DNA from 3 places in the Enterobacter sp. Taxon_8 genome. Region 1 is predicted to be linked to each of the others. Evidence: riboswitches for the same ligand, from Rfam matches in the RefSeq annotation. Region 1 holds a riboswitch; each other region holds the start of a gene.
The links. Region 1 has a riboswitch for thiamine pyrophosphate ahead of thiB (thiamine ABC transporter substrate binding subunit). Riboswitches for the same ligand answer to the same signal wherever they lie in the genome.
Positions count from the first base shown of each region.

Region 2: linked by a shared signal. The riboswitch ahead of thiC (phosphomethylpyrimidine synthase ThiC) and the one ahead of thiB (thiamine ABC transporter substrate binding subunit) in region 1 are both predicted to bind thiamine pyrophosphate.
Region 3: linked by a shared signal. The riboswitch ahead of thiM (hydroxyethylthiazole kinase) and the one ahead of thiB (thiamine ABC transporter substrate binding subunit) in region 1 are both predicted to bind thiamine pyrophosphate.

Region 1 is NZ_CM177989.1:3,800,102-3,806,094, reverse strand. Features, by position in the region: gene thiP (thiamine/thiamine pyrophosphate ABC transporter permease ThiP) at 1-1,037, opposite strand, end outside; gene thiB (thiamine ABC transporter substrate binding subunit) at 1,013-1,996, opposite strand; TPP riboswitch at 2,028-2,128, opposite strand; gene sgrR (HTH-type transcriptional regulator SgrR) at 2,165-3,820, opposite strand; gene sgrT (glucose uptake inhibitor SgrT) at 3,909-4,061, shown strand; gene AC4IBF_RS18085 (sugar efflux transporter) at 4,181-5,359, shown strand; gene AC4IBF_RS18080 (cytochrome b/b6 domain-containing protein) at 5,408-5,989, opposite strand.
Region 2 is NZ_CM177989.1:226,594-232,586, forward strand. Features, by position in the region: gene AC4IBF_RS01050 (HesA/MoeB/ThiF family protein) at 1-249, opposite strand, end outside; gene thiE (thiamine phosphate synthase) at 236-877, opposite strand; gene thiC (phosphomethylpyrimidine synthase ThiC) at 877-2,772, opposite strand; TPP riboswitch at 2,852-2,960, opposite strand; gene rsd (sigma D regulator) at 3,015-3,512, opposite strand; gene nudC (NAD(+) diphosphatase) at 3,608-4,381, shown strand; gene hemE (uroporphyrinogen decarboxylase) at 4,420-5,484, shown strand; gene nfi (deoxyribonuclease V) at 5,494-5,993, shown strand, end outside.
Region 3 is NZ_CM177989.1:1,498,084-1,504,076, reverse strand. Features, by position in the region: gene AC4IBF_RS07105 (ADP-ribosylglycohydrolase family protein) at 1-760, shown strand, start outside; gene AC4IBF_RS07100 (PfkB family carbohydrate kinase) at 757-1,710, shown strand; gene AC4IBF_RS07095 (GntR family transcriptional regulator) at 1,684-2,430, opposite strand; gene thiD (bifunctional hydroxymethylpyrimidine kinase/phosphomethylpyrimidine kinase) at 2,473-3,273, opposite strand; gene thiM (hydroxyethylthiazole kinase) at 3,270-4,040, opposite strand; TPP riboswitch at 4,076-4,172, opposite strand; gene AC4IBF_RS07080 (DUF3606 domain-containing protein) at 4,374-4,550, opposite strand; gene AC4IBF_RS07075 (hypothetical protein) at 4,787-5,035, shown strand; gene AC4IBF_RS07070 (PAAR domain-containing protein) at 5,349-5,993, shown strand, end outside.

The sequences.
Region 1 (5,993 bases):
ACGCACAGTAATCCGGCAGCCAGCGCGATACGCAGCGAGGTCCAGGTGGCCTGCCAGAGAACGGGCTGTTGCAGGACTGCCATGAGATTGAGGTTCAGTCCGTCAACAATAACGGCCATCAGCGGCGGCAGCAGTAGCAGAAGCGCCAGCGCGATCAGGATAAAATCGCTGACGCGGCTGTGCAGGCTATCCTGCGGATCGCGCCAGCCGGTTATTTGATGACTACCTGCGGGAATGGCTTTACTCAGCCGCTGGCTCAACAGCACCAGCGCAAGACAGCACGCCATCTGCACCATCGCCAGCAGCGCGGCGCGACCGGGATCGTAGTCGTAACTCAGCGCCTGGTAAATCGCCAGCTCAATGGTGGTGGCCTGCGGCCCGCCGCCGAGTGACAGCACGGTGGCAAAGCTGGCAAAGCAGAGCATGAAGATTAACGCCGCCACGGGCGGGAGCTGGCGGCGCAGCCACGGCCATTCGACAAAGCGGAAGAACGACACGCCGCGCATGCCGAGCTGGGCGGCAATCTGACGCTGTTCGCCGGGAATATTTTCCAGCGCCTGCAAAAAGAGGCGCGTTGCCATCGGCATATTGAAAAATACGTGCGCCAGCAGAATGCCCTGCAGTCCGTAAGGCGAGAATGACCATTCCAGACCAAGCTGACCGAACAGTGAAGACAGCCAGCCCTGGCGACCGTAAACGCTCAGAATACCAAATACCGCCACCAGCACGGGCAGGATCAGCGTCATGGCGCACAGGCGCAGCAGGGCCTGCCTGCCGGGAAATCGCCGTCGATACAGAGCGCGTGCCAGAAAAATAGCCGGGATCACCGACAGCAGGGCAGAAAGAGACGCCTGCCAGAAGGAGAACCGGATAACGTGCCAGAGGTAGCTGTCGTGCCAGAGGGCGAGCAGGTCGCTCCCTGGCGCGTTAAACCACAATGCAAGAAAAGCCCCCAGGCTGACCGCTACCATCACGGCGGCGGCGAGCAGCCCGGGAAGTAACCAGCCGGGAATCAACGGCTGACGGCGCGTTGCCATTCGCTTACCCATGCGGCACGCTGCGCGGCGACCTGCTGAGGCGTAAACTCCAGCGAGGTTTTCGGTTTGGTCAACTGCTCGAAACCTGCGGGCAGCGCAACGTTAGTAACCGGATACATCCAGTTGCCTGCGGGAATCGCGCTCTGGAACGCCGGTGAAACCATGAACTTCAGGAACTTCTCGGCCAGCTCCGGCTGTTTGCTGGCAGCGGTACGCGCGGCCACTTCCACCTGCAGATAGTGCCCTTCTGCAAAATCTGCGGCTGCATAGTTGTCTTTCTTCTCGGCGATAATGTGGTAGGCCGGGGAGGTGGTGTAGCTCAGCACCAGGTCGCTTTCGCCTTTGAGGAACAGGCCGTAGGCTTCGCTCCAGCCTTTGGTCACGGTGACGGTTTTGGCGGCCAGCTTCTGCCATGCTTCCGGTGCTTTATCCCCGTAGACCTTTTGCATCCATAGCAGCAGGCCCAGGCCCGGCGTGCTGGTACGCGGATCTTCGTAAATTACGCGCCACTTCTGATCGCTTTCGACCAGCTCTTTCAGGCTTTTTGGCGGGTTTTTCAGCTTATTTTTGTCGTAAACAAAAGCAAAGTAGCCGTAGTCGAACGGCACAAAGGTGTCGTTCTTCCAGCCGCCCGGCACGTTAACGGCATCTGCCGCGACGCCGCTTTTGGCAAACAGTTTGGTTTGCGAGGCGGCTTCCAGCAGGTTGTTATCCAGCCCGAGCACCACGTCGGCTTTACTGTTTTTTCCTTCCATGCGCAGGCGGTTGAGCAGCGACACGCCATCTTCAAGCGCCACGAACTTCAGCTCGCAGTTGCAGTCCGCTTCAAAGGTTTTTTTGACAACCGGGCCAGGGCCCCAGTCGGCAGAGAAGGAGTCGTAGGTGTAGACCGTCAGGACGGGTTTGGCAAAAGCAGGCAGCGCGAACAGCGCCAGCAGGGGGAGAACTTTTTTTAACACTTTGCACCTCAGGGTTGAGTGGCAAAGGATTTTGAGCGACAGCCTCAAATCCCTTCGCCGGCGTTATCCGGATCAGGTTCGACGGGTATTATCTCAGCGCACATCTGTGATGCAGCACCCCGTTGAGAACGGCGCTATTGTAATGATTTGGTGAATATTACGAAAGCGTTATGGCTCCGGGGGCGCAAACCAGGCGGATTTAAAATCAAACCAGCCCAGGGTGTTCATCCGCAGGCCGCGCATGCTGCGCTGGCCCTGAATCATCAGCCAGTGGTGGATCAGCGGGACGATCGCCTGCTCGGCCAGCAGCTGCTGGCACCAAACGGCAAGGTTCATCTCGCCCGATCGCCATAGGGCGGCGTCCTGCTGCCAGTCCCGATCGATGCAGTGCTGGATCAGCGGGACTTCATACAGGTGTGAAAATAATGAAAAATCGAGCGGCAGGGTAAAATTAGCGCTGTTGAGCCAGATATCGCTGGCGATCTCTCCCTGATGCCATTCGTCATAGTCCACTTCTCTTACCTCTAACTTGACCCCCTCTGCTGCCAGCAGGCGGGTCATGATCCTCGCGATAAAACGATGCTCCACGTGCTCGCGGTAGTAGGTCAGGGTGATGGACTCCAGCCCTGCGGGTTTGTCGCAGTGCGACGGCCGGGCGTGGTGCCAGCGCGGAAGCAGGCCGTAGGCCGGAAACCAGTATGTCTGGTACTGCTCTTCCGCATGGTAGATCAGATTGGAAGGGGACAGCACGTGGCTGATCCACTTGCGGACGCCCTGGTTTGCCCCGCGGTGGGTGCGGCGGTCAAACAGGAGATAGTAGCATCCCTCCTCCAGGCGGCTCTCCACGGCCTTTTCTCCGGTGGTGGGGCCTTCAAGCGTCAGACCGCAGCTCAGGTCTTCATTGAGATCAGGCAATACCCACACGTTCACTTCGTCGATCAGCGCCCGATAGCCAAAGTAGTCATCGAACGCGCGGATTTTCAGCTGGTTGCTGTTATTGCGGGACACGGAGTAGGGCCCGGTGCCAATCGGCAGGCTGGCAAAATTGTTCAATGATTCCCACTCGCCGGGCAAAATCATCGACGGCACATAGCCCAGCAGCCAGGGAAGCCACTTGTCCTGCTGCGACAGCTCAATGTCCAGCGTCCAGGCCGTGGGGGAGTGGATGCGCGAAATATGTGAGTAGAGCGGCAGCCTGCGGGCGCGTTCCAGAGAGGCGATGACGTCGTGCATTTCCAGCTCGCGGCCGTGGTGAAAGTGGATGCCGGGGCGTAAGAAGAAGCGCCAGTGGCGCGGGGAAAGCTGCTGCCAGTGGTGCGCGATATCCGCCTCCAGTTCCCCGTTTTCCTCATTTATGCGCGTCAGCCCGCTGAAGATTTGTCGGGCCATGTGGGTTTCAGAGCGGCGTAACGCCGTGCCGGGCAACAGATTTTTCATCGGACGGTAGTAGAGCACCCGCAGAATGTGCCGGCCCTGACGAAAGCTGCGTCCGAGATGGGAGACCAGCATCTGGCGCACGGCGGCCTTGTCGCCCACCAGCTGGACCAGCTGATCGATGCGGTCCTGTTCGAGCAGATCTTCTGCGCGCTGCTGCTGCAACGCCAGTCCGGTATACAGGAAGGTCAGTCGCGAGCGTTTGCCGCGTCCCGCTTCCGCTTCCCAGCTTAACCACCCCTGCTGCTGCATGGTGTTGAGAAGCGTGCGCATATGACGGCGGGAACAGCTAAGCAGGTCCGCCAGCTCGTTGAGCGTGGTCTCCTGCGATTGCCCCTCGCAGCACTGCCAGAGGCGGATAAACTGTTGTTGCAGACGACCGGAAGGCATAAAAGGGGAACTCCTGACAAAAAACCAGCAATTTATTTATCCCTATATTAGGCCAATAATTCTCCTCGATGAAGCGAGGAGGTAAATTATGAAGAGGTCTACCGCACGTCAGTTTTATCAGCAGTACTTTTCAGCGACAAAAGGATCGTCCTGGCTGGCCCGCCGGTGTGCAGAGCAACGGCTGAAAACGTTAGAAGAATTGATGCAGTGGGACGTTACGACACCGACCTCTTCCCGCTAACTCGCCTCGATCATGTGTGACTGAGTATTGGTGCTTATCACCCGCCAGCAAAATGTTTTTGCTGGCTTTTTTCGTTTACTATTCACCCAATTTCGATTCGCTTTCACAAGGACTTGCGCATGCTGTGGTTGATGACGATGGGGCGACGCCTGAACGGCGTGTATGCCGCTTTTATGCTGGTGGCCTTTATGATGGGCGTGGCGGGGGCGCTTCAGGCGCCGACGCTGAGCCTGTTTCTCAGCCGCGAGGTAGGGGCGCAGCCGTTTTGGGTCGGCCTGTTTTATACCGTCAACGCCATTGCCGGGATCCTGGTCAGCCTCGCGCTGGCGAAACGATCGGACAGTCAGGGCGATCGCCGCAGGCTAATCCTCTTTTGCTGCGCCATGGCCGTGGGCAACGCGCTGCTCTTTGCCTTCAATCGTCATTATCTGACGCTCATTACCTGCGGCGTGCTGCTGGCGTCGCTGGCGAACACCGCTATGCCGCAGCTGTTCGCCCTGGCCCGTGAATATGCGGATAACTCCGCGCGGGAAGTAGTGATGTTCAGCTCGGTGATGCGTGCCCAGCTCTCGCTGGCGTGGGTCATTGGTCCGCCGCTGGCCTTTATGCTGGCGTTGAACTATGGCTTTACCGCCATGTTCTCCATTGCGGCAGGGATTTTTGTCATCAGCCTGGCGCTGATAGCCTTCGCACTGCCGTCCGTGGCGCGCGTCGAACAGACAACGGATAAACCGCTCACCCAGGTGAGCGGCTGGCAGGACAAGAACGTCCGCATGTTGTTTATTGCCTCGACGCTGATGTGGACCTGCAACACCATGTACATTATTGATATGCCGCTGTGGATCAGCAGCGATCTGGGCTTACCGGACAAGCTCGCGGGGATCTTGATGGGAACCGCTGCCGGGCTGGAAATTCCGGCGATGATTCTGGCGGGCTATTACGTTAAGCGCTTTGGAAAGCGTCGGATGATGATCGTCGCCGTGGCGGCCGGGGTACTGTTCTACGCGGGGTTGATCCTTTTCCATTCGCGTGAAGCGTTGCTGGCGCTGCAGCTGTTTAACGCCGTGTTTATAGGAATTGTTGCCGGGATCGGCATGCTCTGGTTCCAGGATCTGATGCCCGGCCGTGCAGGCTCGGCAACGACGCTTTTTACCAACAGTATTTCAACCGGCGTGATCCTGGCGGGCGTGATTCAGGGGGCGCTAGCGCAAAGCTATGGCCATGCGTCGGTCTACTGGATGATTGCGGCGCTATCCGTCGTGACGCTCCTGCTGACCTGCCGCGTAAAAGACGTGTGATCGGATGAATGAAACGGAGCCCGGGAGCGCCGGGCTCTGCGAAGCGTTTTATTCGGAATACTGATATTTACGCTGCGCGCGTAGCGTCAGGTACATATGAACGAGTCCCATGAAGCCGTGTGCCCAGAAATATGTCTCAATAAAAACTGTCAGGAATTTATGCAAATCTAAGACGGATTCCGTGACGGACGAAACCGGCCCAAGCGTGGCGTTCAGCACGAACCAGGCCGCGCCGCAGAGTGCAACGCCCAGCAGCGCCAGCACACCCAGACCTTGCACCGTTGCCGCCATACCGCCAGCATGCGCGTCAGGTAACTGACGCTGCGCGAGGGTGCGAATATCTTCAACGATTCCACGAAAATCCAGCGCCAGCCAGGCGAAGTAATACTTAAATCCGCGCTGGGTTAACATCCATGCCATCATGGCAATACCACAAAAAATTAAACCAAACCCTGAGATAACATGGATCCAGGTGACAATTCCGTTCAGTCCGGATTCGTGGAGGGCTTCGCTTTCGGTGAAATTAGAATTGATAATTTGGGCCAGCACCAGTATGGCTACAAGAATGTGCAGTACGCGAAGAAAAGGCGTTTCTTTATGGGGAAGCGTATTACGTAGCGTTGGGTTCATCGCT
Region 2 (5,993 bases), 1.0 Mb from region 1:
TTTCGGCTGGTTGATATCCTCGGTGGTAAAGAGGATTTGTCGCTGCAGGTTGCTGAGGTGAACCTCGTCGTCGTCGGCCAGCACCAGCGTACCGATACCTGCGCCTGCCAGATAAAGCGCGGCGGGTGCGCCTAATCCGCCCAGACCGACAATCAGCACCCGGCTGGCGAGCAGCTTTTGCTGGCCGTCGATGGCGATATCCTCCAGCAGGATCTGACGGCTGTAGCGCATAAAGTCACGATCGTTCATCGCCTGCTCCTGCCAGCTGTAACAGCTGTTTGGTGGCGGACCGCCAGTCTGCGGCCTGGGTGATGGCACTGACGACGGCGATACTGCCGACGCCGGTCTCCAGCACCGCCGGGGCACGTTCAAGGCTGATTCCGCCGATGGCGACAGTGGGGTAATCGGCAAGGCGTTTAACGTGACTTGCCAGCTGCGTCAGACCCTGCGGAGCGGAGGGCATCTGCTTGGTTTGCGTCGGGAAGACGTGACCAAGCGCGATGTAAGAGGGACGGGCCGCCAGGGCCACGTCAATCTCCATGTCATCGTGCGTTGACACGCCCAGACGCAACCCGGCTTCACGGATTGCGCTCAGATCCGTTGTTTCCAAATCCTCCTGACCCAGATGCACGCCGTACGCCCGGTGCTTAACGGCCAGCCGCCAGTAGTCGTTGATAAACAGACGGGCGTTATACCGGCGCCCCAGCGCGATGGCGGCAACCACATCGGCTTCCACCTCGTCATCGCGTTTATCCTTGATGCGCAGCTGGATCGTTCGAACGCCTGTCTCCAGCAGGCGCTCTATCCACGCCACGCTGTCCACCACCAGATAGAGCCCTAAACGGTAGGGAACGGGTGGGAAATCGGGCTGGTACATTACGCCTCCTCTTTTTTGAGGTAGATTTCGCCGCCTTTGGCGCGGAAGGTTTCGGACATGTCCGCCATACCCACTTCAATGGTTTGCGTGGCGGCGTAGTCGCGCACCTCCTGGCTGATTTTCATCGAGCAGAACTTCGGCCCACACATGGAGCAGAAGTGCGCGACTTTGCCCGATTCCTGCGGCAGGGTTTCGTCGTGGTAGGCGCGGGCGGTGAACGGATCCAGCGCCAGGTTGAACTGGTCTTCCCAGCGGAATTCAAAGCGCGCCTTCGACATGGCGTTATCACGGATTTGCGCGCCCGGATGGCCTTTGGCCAGATCCGCCGCGTGGGCGGCAATCTTGTAGGTGATCAGCCCCTGCTTCACGTCCTCTTTGTTTGGCAGCCCGAGGTGCTCTTTCGGCGTCACGTAGCACAGCATGGCGCAGCCGAACCAGCCGATCATCGCCGCGCCAATGCCTGACGTGAAGTGGTCATAGCCCGGCGCGATGTCGGTGGTCAGTGGCCCCAGCGTGTAGAACGGCGCTTCGTGGCAGTGCTCCAGCTCCTCGGTCATGTTGCGGCGGATCATCTGCATCGGCACGTGTCCCGGGCCTTCAATCATCACCTGCACGTCATACTCCCAGGCGATTTTGGTCAGTTCGCCCAGCGTGTGCAGCTCGGCAAACTGCGCTTCGTCGTTGGCGTCACGGATGGAGCCCGGGCGCAGGCCGTCGCCCAGTGACAGAGAGACGTCATAGGCGGCGCAGATCTCGCAAATTTCGCGGAAGTGTTCATAGAGGAAGTTTTCCCGGTGATGGGAGAGGCACCACTTCGCCATGATGGAGCCGCCGCGCGAGACGATGCCGGTCAGACGCTTCGCGGTCATCGGCACGTAGCGCAGCAGCACGCCCGCGTGAATGGTGAAGTAGTCCACGCCCTGCTCGGCCTGCTCCAGCAGGGTGTCGCGGAACGCTTCCCAGGTGAGGTCTTCGGCAATGCCGTTGACCTTCTCCAGCGCCTGATAAATCGGGACGGTGCCAATCGGCACCGGGCTGTTACGCAGGATCCACTCGCGGGTTTCGTGAATATAGCGGCCGGTGGAGAGATCCATTACCGTGTCCGCGCCCCAGCGCGTGGACCAGACCAGCTTTTCCACCTCTTCTTCGATGGAGGAGGTGACGGCCGAGTTACCGATGTTCGCGTTGACCTTCACCAGGAAGTTGCGGCCGATAATCATCGGCTCGGACTCCGGGTGGTTGATGTTGGCGGGGATGATCGCGCGCCCGGCGGCCACTTCGTCACGCACAAACTCCGGCGTGATGTTCTCCGGCAGGCGAGCGCCAAAGCCTTCACCAGGATGCTGATAGCGCAGCACTTCGCTGCGGATACGCTCGCGACCCATGTTTTCACGGATGGCGATGAACTCCATCTCCGGCGTGACGATACCCTGGCGGGCGTAGTGCAGCTGGGTCACGCATTTACCTGCTTTAGCACGTTTTGGCGTCAGCAGGCCGGTAAAGCGCAGCTCGTCCAGACCGTCGTCGGCCAGGCGCTCTTTGGTGTACGCAGAGCTGAGCACGCTCAGCTCTTCGCAGTCGTTACGCGCGTCAATCCACGGCTGGCGCAGCTTTGCCAGCCCCTGCTGGACGTTGATGGCAACATCAGGATCGCCGTATGGGCCGGAGGTGTCATACACCGGCACGGCTTCGTTGTCTTCATACTGCGGATTCTCTTTGCTGCCGCCGATAAGCGTCGGGCTGAGGTGGATTTCGCGCATCGGAACGCGAATATCGTCCTGCGAGCCGGAAATGTAGATGCGTTTCGAGTTCGGGAAAGCAGTGCTTTCCAGGGTATCGATGAAGTGTTGGGCCTGTGCGCGCTGTTCGCGGCGGGTCAGTTTTGCAGTAGACATAGCTCATTCCAAAAGTGAAGGACATGGCTTGTCAGACGACGGATGAAGCAAGAGAGGATCGCCCGGGGGGCGATACAACAGCAGTGTGACTCTTGTTCCCTTCGCAGGTATTAGCCTGATCAGGTTCCGCGGATCCCGAATTAACGGTCTCAGCCCGGCTTTCGCTCTGGGCACTCCGACAAGAAAAATCCCCCTCGTGAGAGGGGCGAATGGTTGTAAATTACTCGTTAACGATTAAGAACTCAAGCAGGGCGCGCGACGTTCTCTTCGTTACTGATGTTCAAATCATTGTCCAGGGCGAGAGAGATCAGCTTGTCTTCCAGCGTGAATCGCTCCTCCAGCGCTTCGCCGAGGTCGGATAGCGCCTGCTGGAACTCAAGATAGTTATCGTGATCGATGGCGTTCTCAAGCGTGGAATCGTAGTAATCCATGATCTGCTGGGTATTGGCTTCCAGCAGCGGATAGAGCTTGCTGGCCGCTAAATACGGCGTTGTCCCTTCCATTTCGCGGATAATGCGTTCATAAATATTGAAATGGCCGTCGGACAGATAGTCGACCAGGCCCTGACAAAAATCATCCAGCGCTTTTTCGTTCAGTCGCATAAACGATTCTTTGCCAGGCTTAATGCCGACCAGATTGTAATAAGCCACGAGTAGATGCTTGCGCACATGCAGCCAGCGATCCACCAGTTTGTTACTTCCTCTAACGCGCTCAGTCAGGCTTTCTAGCTGGTTTAACATGGTCGACTCCGCAAAGTGTAGGATTGAATCTGCTCATCCAGAATGTAACCACAATGCTAACAACATGTCAGTGAAGCGAAGGTAGTGCAATAGATATGGATCGTATTATTGAAAAATCAGATCTGGGTTGGTGGATCGTCAGCCACGAACAAAAATTATGGTTGCCCGGTGGAGAACTGCCCTACGGTGCGGCGGAAACGTTCGATCTCGTGGGCCAGCCTGCGCTAGAGATCGGCGAGTGGCAGGGTGAGCCCGTGTGGTTGATCCAGCAAGCGCGTCGTCAGGATATGGGATCCGTTCGCCAGGTGTTGGATCTGGACGTAGGCCTGTTCCAGCTGGCGGGGCGGGGCGTGCAGCTGGCGGAGTTTTACCGCTCGCACAAATACTGCGGCTATTGCGGCCATACCATGCACCCGAGTAAAACCGAGTGGGCGATGCTCTGCAGCCACTGCCGCGAACGTTATTACCCACAAATTGCGCCGTGCATTATCGTCGCTATCCGTCGGGATGACTCTATTTTGCTTGCACAGCATACCCGCCATCGCAACGGCATTCATACCGTGCTGGCCGGGTTCGTCGAGGTGGGCGAAACGCTGGAGCAGGCAGTGGCGCGCGAGGTGATGGAAGAGAGCGGGATCAAAGTGAAGAACTTGCGCTACGTCACCTCCCAGCCGTGGCCGTTCCCGCAGTCGCTGATGACGGCCTTTATGGCCGACTATGACAGCGGCGAGATCGTTATCGATCAGAAAGAGCTGCTGGACGCGAACTGGTATCGCTACGACGATTTACCCCTGTTACCTCCGCCGGGCACCGTGGCGCGTCGGCTGATAGAAGATACCGTGGCGATGTGTCGGGCCGAGTATGAGTAGTGTTACACTGAGGCCATGACGCTTAAGGAACTGCAAAAATGACCGAACTGAAGAACGATCGTTATCTGCGTGCGCTGCTGCGCCAGCCCGTTGATGTCACCCCGGTGTGGATGATGCGCCAGGCGGGACGCTATCTGCCAGAGTACAAAGCCACGCGCGCGCAGGCGGGCGATTTTATGTCGCTTTGCAAAAACGCCGAGCTGGCCTGTGAAGTGACGCTCCAGCCGCTGCGCCGCTTCCCGCTGGATGCGGCGATCCTCTTCTCGGATATTCTGACCATTCCGGATGCGATGGGCCTTGGCCTGTACTTCGAAACCGGTGAAGGTCCGCGTTTCACCTCTCCGATCAAAAGCAAAGCCGACGTGGACAAGCTGCCGATCCCCGATCCGGAAGGCGAACTGGGCTACGTGATGAACGCCGTGCGCACCATTCGCCGCGAGCTGAAAGGTGAAGTGCCGCTGATTGGCTTCTCAGGCAGCCCGTGGACGCTGGCGACCTATATGGTGGAAGGGGGCAGCAGCAAAGCCTTCACCATGATTAAAAAGATGATGTACGCCGAGCCGCTGGCCCTGCATGCGCTGCTCGACAAGCTGGCGAAGAGCGTTACGCTCTATCTGAACGCGCAGATTAAGGCGGGCGCGCAGTCGGTGATGATTTTCGATACCTGGGGCGGCGTGCTGACCGGGCGCGATTATCAGCAGTTCTCCCTGTATTACATGCATAAAATCGTTGATGGCCTGCTGCGTGAAAACGAAGGTCGCCGCGTGCCGGTGACGCTGTTCACCAAAGGTGGCGGCCAGTGGCTGGAAGCGATGGCGGCAACCGGCTGCGACGCGCTGGGTCTCGACTGGACCACCGATATTGCCGATGCGCGTCGTCGCGTGGGCGACAAAGTAGCGCTGCAGGGCAATATGGACCCGTCCATGCTTTATGCGCCGCCAGCCCGCATTGAAGAAGAAGTGTCGACTATACTGTCTGGTTTCGGCCAGGGGGAAGGCCACGTCTTTAACCTCGGCCACGGCATTCATCAGGATGTGCCGCCAGAACACGCAGGCGTATTTGTGGAGGCGGTGCATCGGCTTTCTGCCCAGTATCACAAGTAAGGAGTCGTTATGGATCTCGCGTCGCTACGCGCTCAACAAATCGAACTGGCCTCATCGGTGATCCGCGAGGATCGTCTGGATAAGGACCCTCCGCAGTACATTGGCGGAGCAGACGTCGGATTCGAGCAGGGTGGGGACGTGACGCGAGCGGCGATGGTGGTACTGAAATACCCTTCGCTTGAGCTGGTGGAGTACAAGGTCGCGCGTATCGCGACCACCATGCCGTACATTCCGGGCTTTCTCTCCTTCCGCGAATATCCCGCGCTGCTGGCAGCGTGGGAGCAGCTTTCGCAAAAACCTGACCTGCTGTTTGTCGATGGGCACGGGATCTCACACCCGCGTCGTTTAGGCGTTGCCAGTCATTTTGGGCTGCTGGTGGATGTGCCGACCATTGGCGTCGCCAAGAAACGCCTGTGCGGCGCGTTTGAACCTCTTTCATCCGAGCCGGGTGCGCTGGCGCCGCTCATCCATAAAGGCGAGCAGCTGGCGTGGGTCTGGCGCAGCAAGGC
Region 3 (5,993 bases), 2.3 Mb from region 1:
GGACGTTATCGGCAAGCATATTCTGCACTGGGCGCTCGATTTCGATGCGTTTAATAAGAACGTGCTCGGCCCGACCTCCAAAATCGCGCTTAACGCAATTCGTGACGGCAAGCCGGTCAGCGAGCTGGAAAACAACGGCGTGACCAACGGGGCGGCGATGCGCGCCTCGCCGCTGGGCTGCCTGCTTCCGGCCACGCGTCTGGAACACTTTGTTGAGCAGGTGGCGCTGGCCTCCAGCCCGACCCATAAATCGGACCTCGCCATTGCCGGCGCGGTGGTGATTGCGTGGGCGGTTTCCCGCGCCGTCGACGGCGAAAGCTGGCAGAACATCGTCGATGCTCTGCCGGGTATCGCCCGCTATGCGCAGGAGATGAAAACCACCACCTTCAGCGCGTCGCTGGCGGCGCGTATTGAGCTGGCGCTTAAGACCGTACGGGAAGCCAACGGCATCGACTCCGCCAGCGAGCAGATTTATCAGCTTGTCGGCGCAGGAACCAGCACCATTGAGTCCGTCCCGGCGGCCATTGCGATGGTCGAACTGGCGGAAACCGATCCGAACCGCTGCGCCATTTTATGCGCCAACCTGGGCGGCGATACGGACACCATTGGCGCAATGGCGACGGCCATCTGCGGCGCGCTCCACGGCGTCCAGGCAATTGACCCGGCGCTGAAGGCCGAGCTCGACGCCGTTAACCGGCTCGATTTCGGTCACTATTGCGAAAAACTGCTGCACTATCGGGAGCAAAGGGAGGGCGTATGAATGCATTTGCCCAACGTCTCGACACCCTGCACGCCACGAGCCCGGTGACGGTGCTGGGCGCAGCGGTGATAGACGTCATCGCCGACGCCTACGCCCTGCCCTGGCGCGGGTGCGATATCGAACTTAAGCAGCAGGGCGTGAATATCGGCGGCTGCGCGCTGAACATTGCCATCGCCCTGAAGCGGCTCGGCATTACGGCGCAAAACGCTCTGCCCGTCGGTCACGGCGTCTGGGCGGATATTATCCGCAACGCCATGGCGAAGCAGGATCTGCACAGCGCCGTGGAGGCCGATACGGGCGACAACGGCTGGTGCCTGGCGCTGGTTGAGCCTGACGGCGAACGTACCTTTATGTCCTTTAGCGGCGTGGAGAACCAGTGGCAGCAGCGCTGGCTGGATGCGCTTTACGTTCCGCAAAACAGCCTGGTTTATTTGTCCGGCTACCAGCTGGCATCGCCGTGCGGCGAGCTGCTGACACGCTGGCTGGAGGGATTACAGGACGTGACGGCATTGATCGATTTCGGCCCCCGCATCGCGGATATTCCCGACGCGCTGATGGAGCGGATTATGGCCTGCAGGCCAATCGTGTCGCTCAATCGTCAGGAAGCGGAACTTGCAGCTGAAAGATTAGGTGTGGAGTCTGAAAACCTGGGTGAAGTGTGGCAGCAACGCTTCGGCGCCGCGCTAATTGTGCGCCATGATAAAGACGGTGCTATGTGGTATGACGGTGACGCCTCGGGCGTTGTTCCGGCGTTCCCGGCGACGGTTGTGGACACCGTTGGTGCTGGCGACAGCCACGCGGGCGGCACGCTGGCAGGGCTGGCAGCGGGATGGTCGCTGGCAGACGCCGTTCTGCTGGGGAATGCCGTGGCGTCCTGGGTGGTCAGCCACCGCGGCGGCGATTGCGCCCCGACTCGTGAGGAATTACTCCTCGCATACAAAGACGTATAGATCGCTGCGACAGTAGCTGATGCTGTACTCAATCGGACGGTGCTGCTGGTCAAGCGCAACCTGCTTGATCACCAGCACCGGTATTTTTTCATCCATCTTTATGTGCGCCTGAAACTCGCTGTCCGGCATGCGGGCGCTCACCCTTGAGCGGGTGCGCTGCGGGAAGATGTTCTGACTGCGGAAGTAGTCGTACAGCGAAATGCCAATTGCATCCGGATCGGGAATTAACCCGACCGGGACCCAGGACTCTTCAATCGACACCGCATCGTCATCCACATAGCGAATGCGCTTAAGTAAAAAAACCTCGCTGTCCGGGGAGATCGACAGGTGGTTAGCCACCTCTTCCGGGCATTTCACCACACGCTTGTTGACCCACAGCGTATTGGGCTTTTGGCCGCGCAGCACCACCTGCTGCGAGAACCCGCGCGCCTCTTTCAGCGAATATTCAAAGATGTTGTTGATTTGCGTGCCATATCCACGGGAACGCGTCACCACGCCCTCTTCCTCCAGCGCCTGCATTGCCCTTCGCACGGTAATGCGCGACACGCCGGTTAACTGGCTCAGATCGCGCTCGCCGGGCAAAATATTCCCGTGCTCCAGCATGCCGCTTCGCACCGCATTTTTTACCGTTTCGGCAAATTTCAGGTACAGCGGCGTGTTGTCCGGCGCGGCGATCCGTTCATTCAGTTGAGCGATTAACCGGGTATGCGCTTGTTCCATCTCTGTTTTCTCAGGCGTGGTGTTTCCTGCCAGTATACTGGGTTACCACCATGCATGAAAATGATGAACCGGCCCAATACCGTGACCGACTTCCAGAGTATCGGCTTTTGCCAGCGCCGCCGAGAGCCAGGCTTTCGCTTCGCTAACCGTATCGGCCCAGCCTTCATGCCGGGGACGCAGCGCCGCCAGCGCGGCGGAGAGCGTGCAGCCCGTGCCGTGGGTGTTTTTGGTCTGCACGCGCGGCGCGGTAAAACGTACTTCGCCATCGCGGGTAAAGAGCCAGTCCGGGCTTTCAGCGTCGTCAAGATGACCGCCCTTCATCAGCACTGCGCCGCAGCCCATCGCCAGCAGCGCGTTTCCCTGCGCTTTCATCTCGCGTTCAGTTTGCGCATGCGATGTGCCTAACAGCGCGGCGGCTTCCGGCAGATTGGGCGTGATAAGCGCCACCTGCGGCAGCAGTTTTGTACGCAGCGTCTCCACGGCGGAGGCCGAAAGCAGCGGGTCGCCGCTTTTTGCCAGCATGACGGTATCCAGCACCACGTTTTGCACCTGATAGCGTTTAAGCCGCTCGGCCACCGCTTCCACAATATCCGTCTCGGCCAGCATGCCGATCTTGGTGGTATCGATGCGCACGTCGCTGAACACAGAATCCAGCTGTGCGGCAACAAAATCTGGCTCGATACGGTAGACCGACTGCACGCCGCGCGTGTTTTGCGCCACCAGCGCGGTAATGACCGAGCAGCCGTACGCGCCAAGGGCCGAGAATGTTTTGAGGTCAGCCTGGATACCCGCGCCGCCGCAGGGATCGGTGCCGGCAATGGTCAGGGCGTTAATCCGCTTCATGCCTGCTCCTCCAGCGTATAGAGCGCGTCGAGGAACGCGCTGGCAAAACTGCCCGGGCCACGCGACTGCGCAACCGCGACCGTTCCGGCTCGCTTCATCCATCCGCAGACGGCAGCAATGTTATCCAGCCGGTCACCCGGCAGCGAACAGTTCGCCGCCACAACGGCAGAAAGCGCGCATCCGGTGCCTACCACGCGCGTCATCAGCGGATCGCCGCCGGTAACCGTTCGGGTACGTTGCCCGTCCGTGATGTAATCCACCTCGCCGGTGACGACCACAACGGCATTGGTCTGGCGGGCCAGCGCCTGTGCAGCGGGCACCGCGCTGGCGGCGGTATCGGTCGTATCAACGCCGCGCCCACCCGGGCTCATCCCGGCAAGAGCAAGGATTTCAGAGGCATTGCCGCGAATGGCAGCCGGTTTCAGAGCAAGAATTTGATGGCAAAACCGGGTGCGGAACGTCAGGGCGCCCACGGCAACCGGGTCCAGCGTCCAGGGCTTGCCTGCAGCCACCGCGCTTTCTATTGCCCGACGCATCGCCTGGGCACGCGGCGAGGTCAGCGTGCCAACGTTAATCAGCAGCGCATCGGCGATGCCGGCAAACTGTTCAGCCTCTTCGGCCTCAATCACCATCGCGGGTGATGCGCCAAGCGCCAGCAAAACGTTGGCCGTGAAGGTCTGTACGACATCGTTGGTCATACAGTGGGTCAGCGGAGAACGGGTTCGGAAGTGGTGTAAAACGCGTAAATTGAGCAGGTCAGGCTGCATGGTTTCGCTCCTGCCTTGCGTGAAGAAGCGATGACCGGGAAGGCATCTGACTTCCCTACGCTGGCATTATCCAGATCAGGTAATACGGGTATTTCTCAGCCTTCACGAAGAAGGGCACCCCGAGTCAAAATAAACAAAATCAAAAGCTTGCGATTAACGTCCCGTTAATCGCTGTTCTGGATCATGCCAGCGGGAAGCCAAAGACTCAACCCTAAAAAATGCTCTGTGTGCCAGCTTATGTCCCAGGTTGTGGCTCATAGTACCAAACACCGAACACAAAAAAGGCCGGGTTTCTCCAGCCTCAACAGCACAATTGAAGATGCCTTCACAAACCTATTTACCTAGATATGCTTTTACCTTAGCGGTGCCATTACCAACAGCTCTAACAGCAGCCCTAAGCTGAGATTCAGTAACATCCAACGCTTGGGTCCAATATGCCACTTCCCAAGATTCACTCAAGCTGATGAAACGTTTATCTTCTGGCTGCCGACGCTGTAAGTTATCTGCCATTTGGTTTGTCCTGAGTATTACAAGCTTATGCCTGCACACTACCTATATGACTTCTCTACCACTTCGTAAACGGTCAGTTATCAAACAATTGACACTGGTCATAAAACCAGTAAAAACTTTTTTTTCCGAGCTTGCTAAGCTTGCCGCTTCGCTTCTATCATAACTACTACATATTGTGTTTATTGATATAACAAATACAATATATCCAAAAATCCATCCCGTGAATAGGTGTTGAAATGGCGAACAATGATAAGCAATCCTCGAAAGATGTAGCTCATCTGGCAGCAGAGACTCTAAACAACCCAAACGCCTCTGCGATTCAGAAAAGTTTAGCGGGTTCGGTGCTATCACAAGCAGGAACAAAAAATCAGACTGGCGCGAACATGGAAGCCAAAGCATCAGCAGCTTTGAAAAACCCACGTTCAAGCGAGGTTATTAAAACCTTAGCTGGTTCGGTTGTTTCTCAATCGAATAAAAAGCGCTAAAAAAGCCGGGATTAACCCGGTTCTCATGTTTTCAGTTTCCGTTGTCGCTGTTCGCTCAAGTAGTACCTAATAGTGCTGTCGAATCCATGCGTATGGATGTGGTCAAGCAGGTTGGAACGACTACACCCCAGCCGACGCGCCAGCGCTGACATGTTGATAATCGCATCATCGCCCTTGCCATCTAGGATCCACTGCATCAGCGGCATGTTGCGAGTAACCATCTATCACTTTGTTACAACTGCTCATTTACTCGCCAGCCCCAAAAACCTACACTTTCATTAAGGATTTCAAAGCAACACAAGGATAAAAATAAATGGCTATTGGTCACTACTTATTCAGGGGCGATAAGACTGTTTGCGGTGGTCGGATTATTGAAGGATGTACCGATCATCAGTTTTTCGATAAAGACATGGCCTGTGAAGGGCATAAAGTGACGTGTGGTAAACATGCGGGTAGATTCCGCATAGTGGGAGGGCTTGAAAACCAAGACATACACGGTAAAAGAGTAGCCGGAACACTGCATAGCCGTAGCTCTTGCCCCTGCAAATCACGTTTTATTCCGTCCATCTTCGACACTTACGAATTTTCTAAAGAACCAGCAAAAGCCGAAACCACCCAATCTCACATCGTTGAATTTCCCGTTCTCCCTGGCCCGATTGCCGCTCCTAAAACTGATAGCTTCGCTGACACCTGTAAACCAACAGATAACCGGCTATTGAAAGGCGTTTACATCTGGACTGAAACAACAAGTGCAGGTCATGCTTTCGTTTCGGTGCATGAGAATAACTCGATCTACCTTTACACCTATGGACGCTATGGACGCACAGACAGAAGCACGCTAACCGGAGATGGGATTTTAGACATCTTCCAAGATGAAGATGCACGGAAGTATTACCGTTACGAACTTTATGAAATGAGTGCTCGTGCATTTCGGATTGATGATGCTGATCCTGAATTA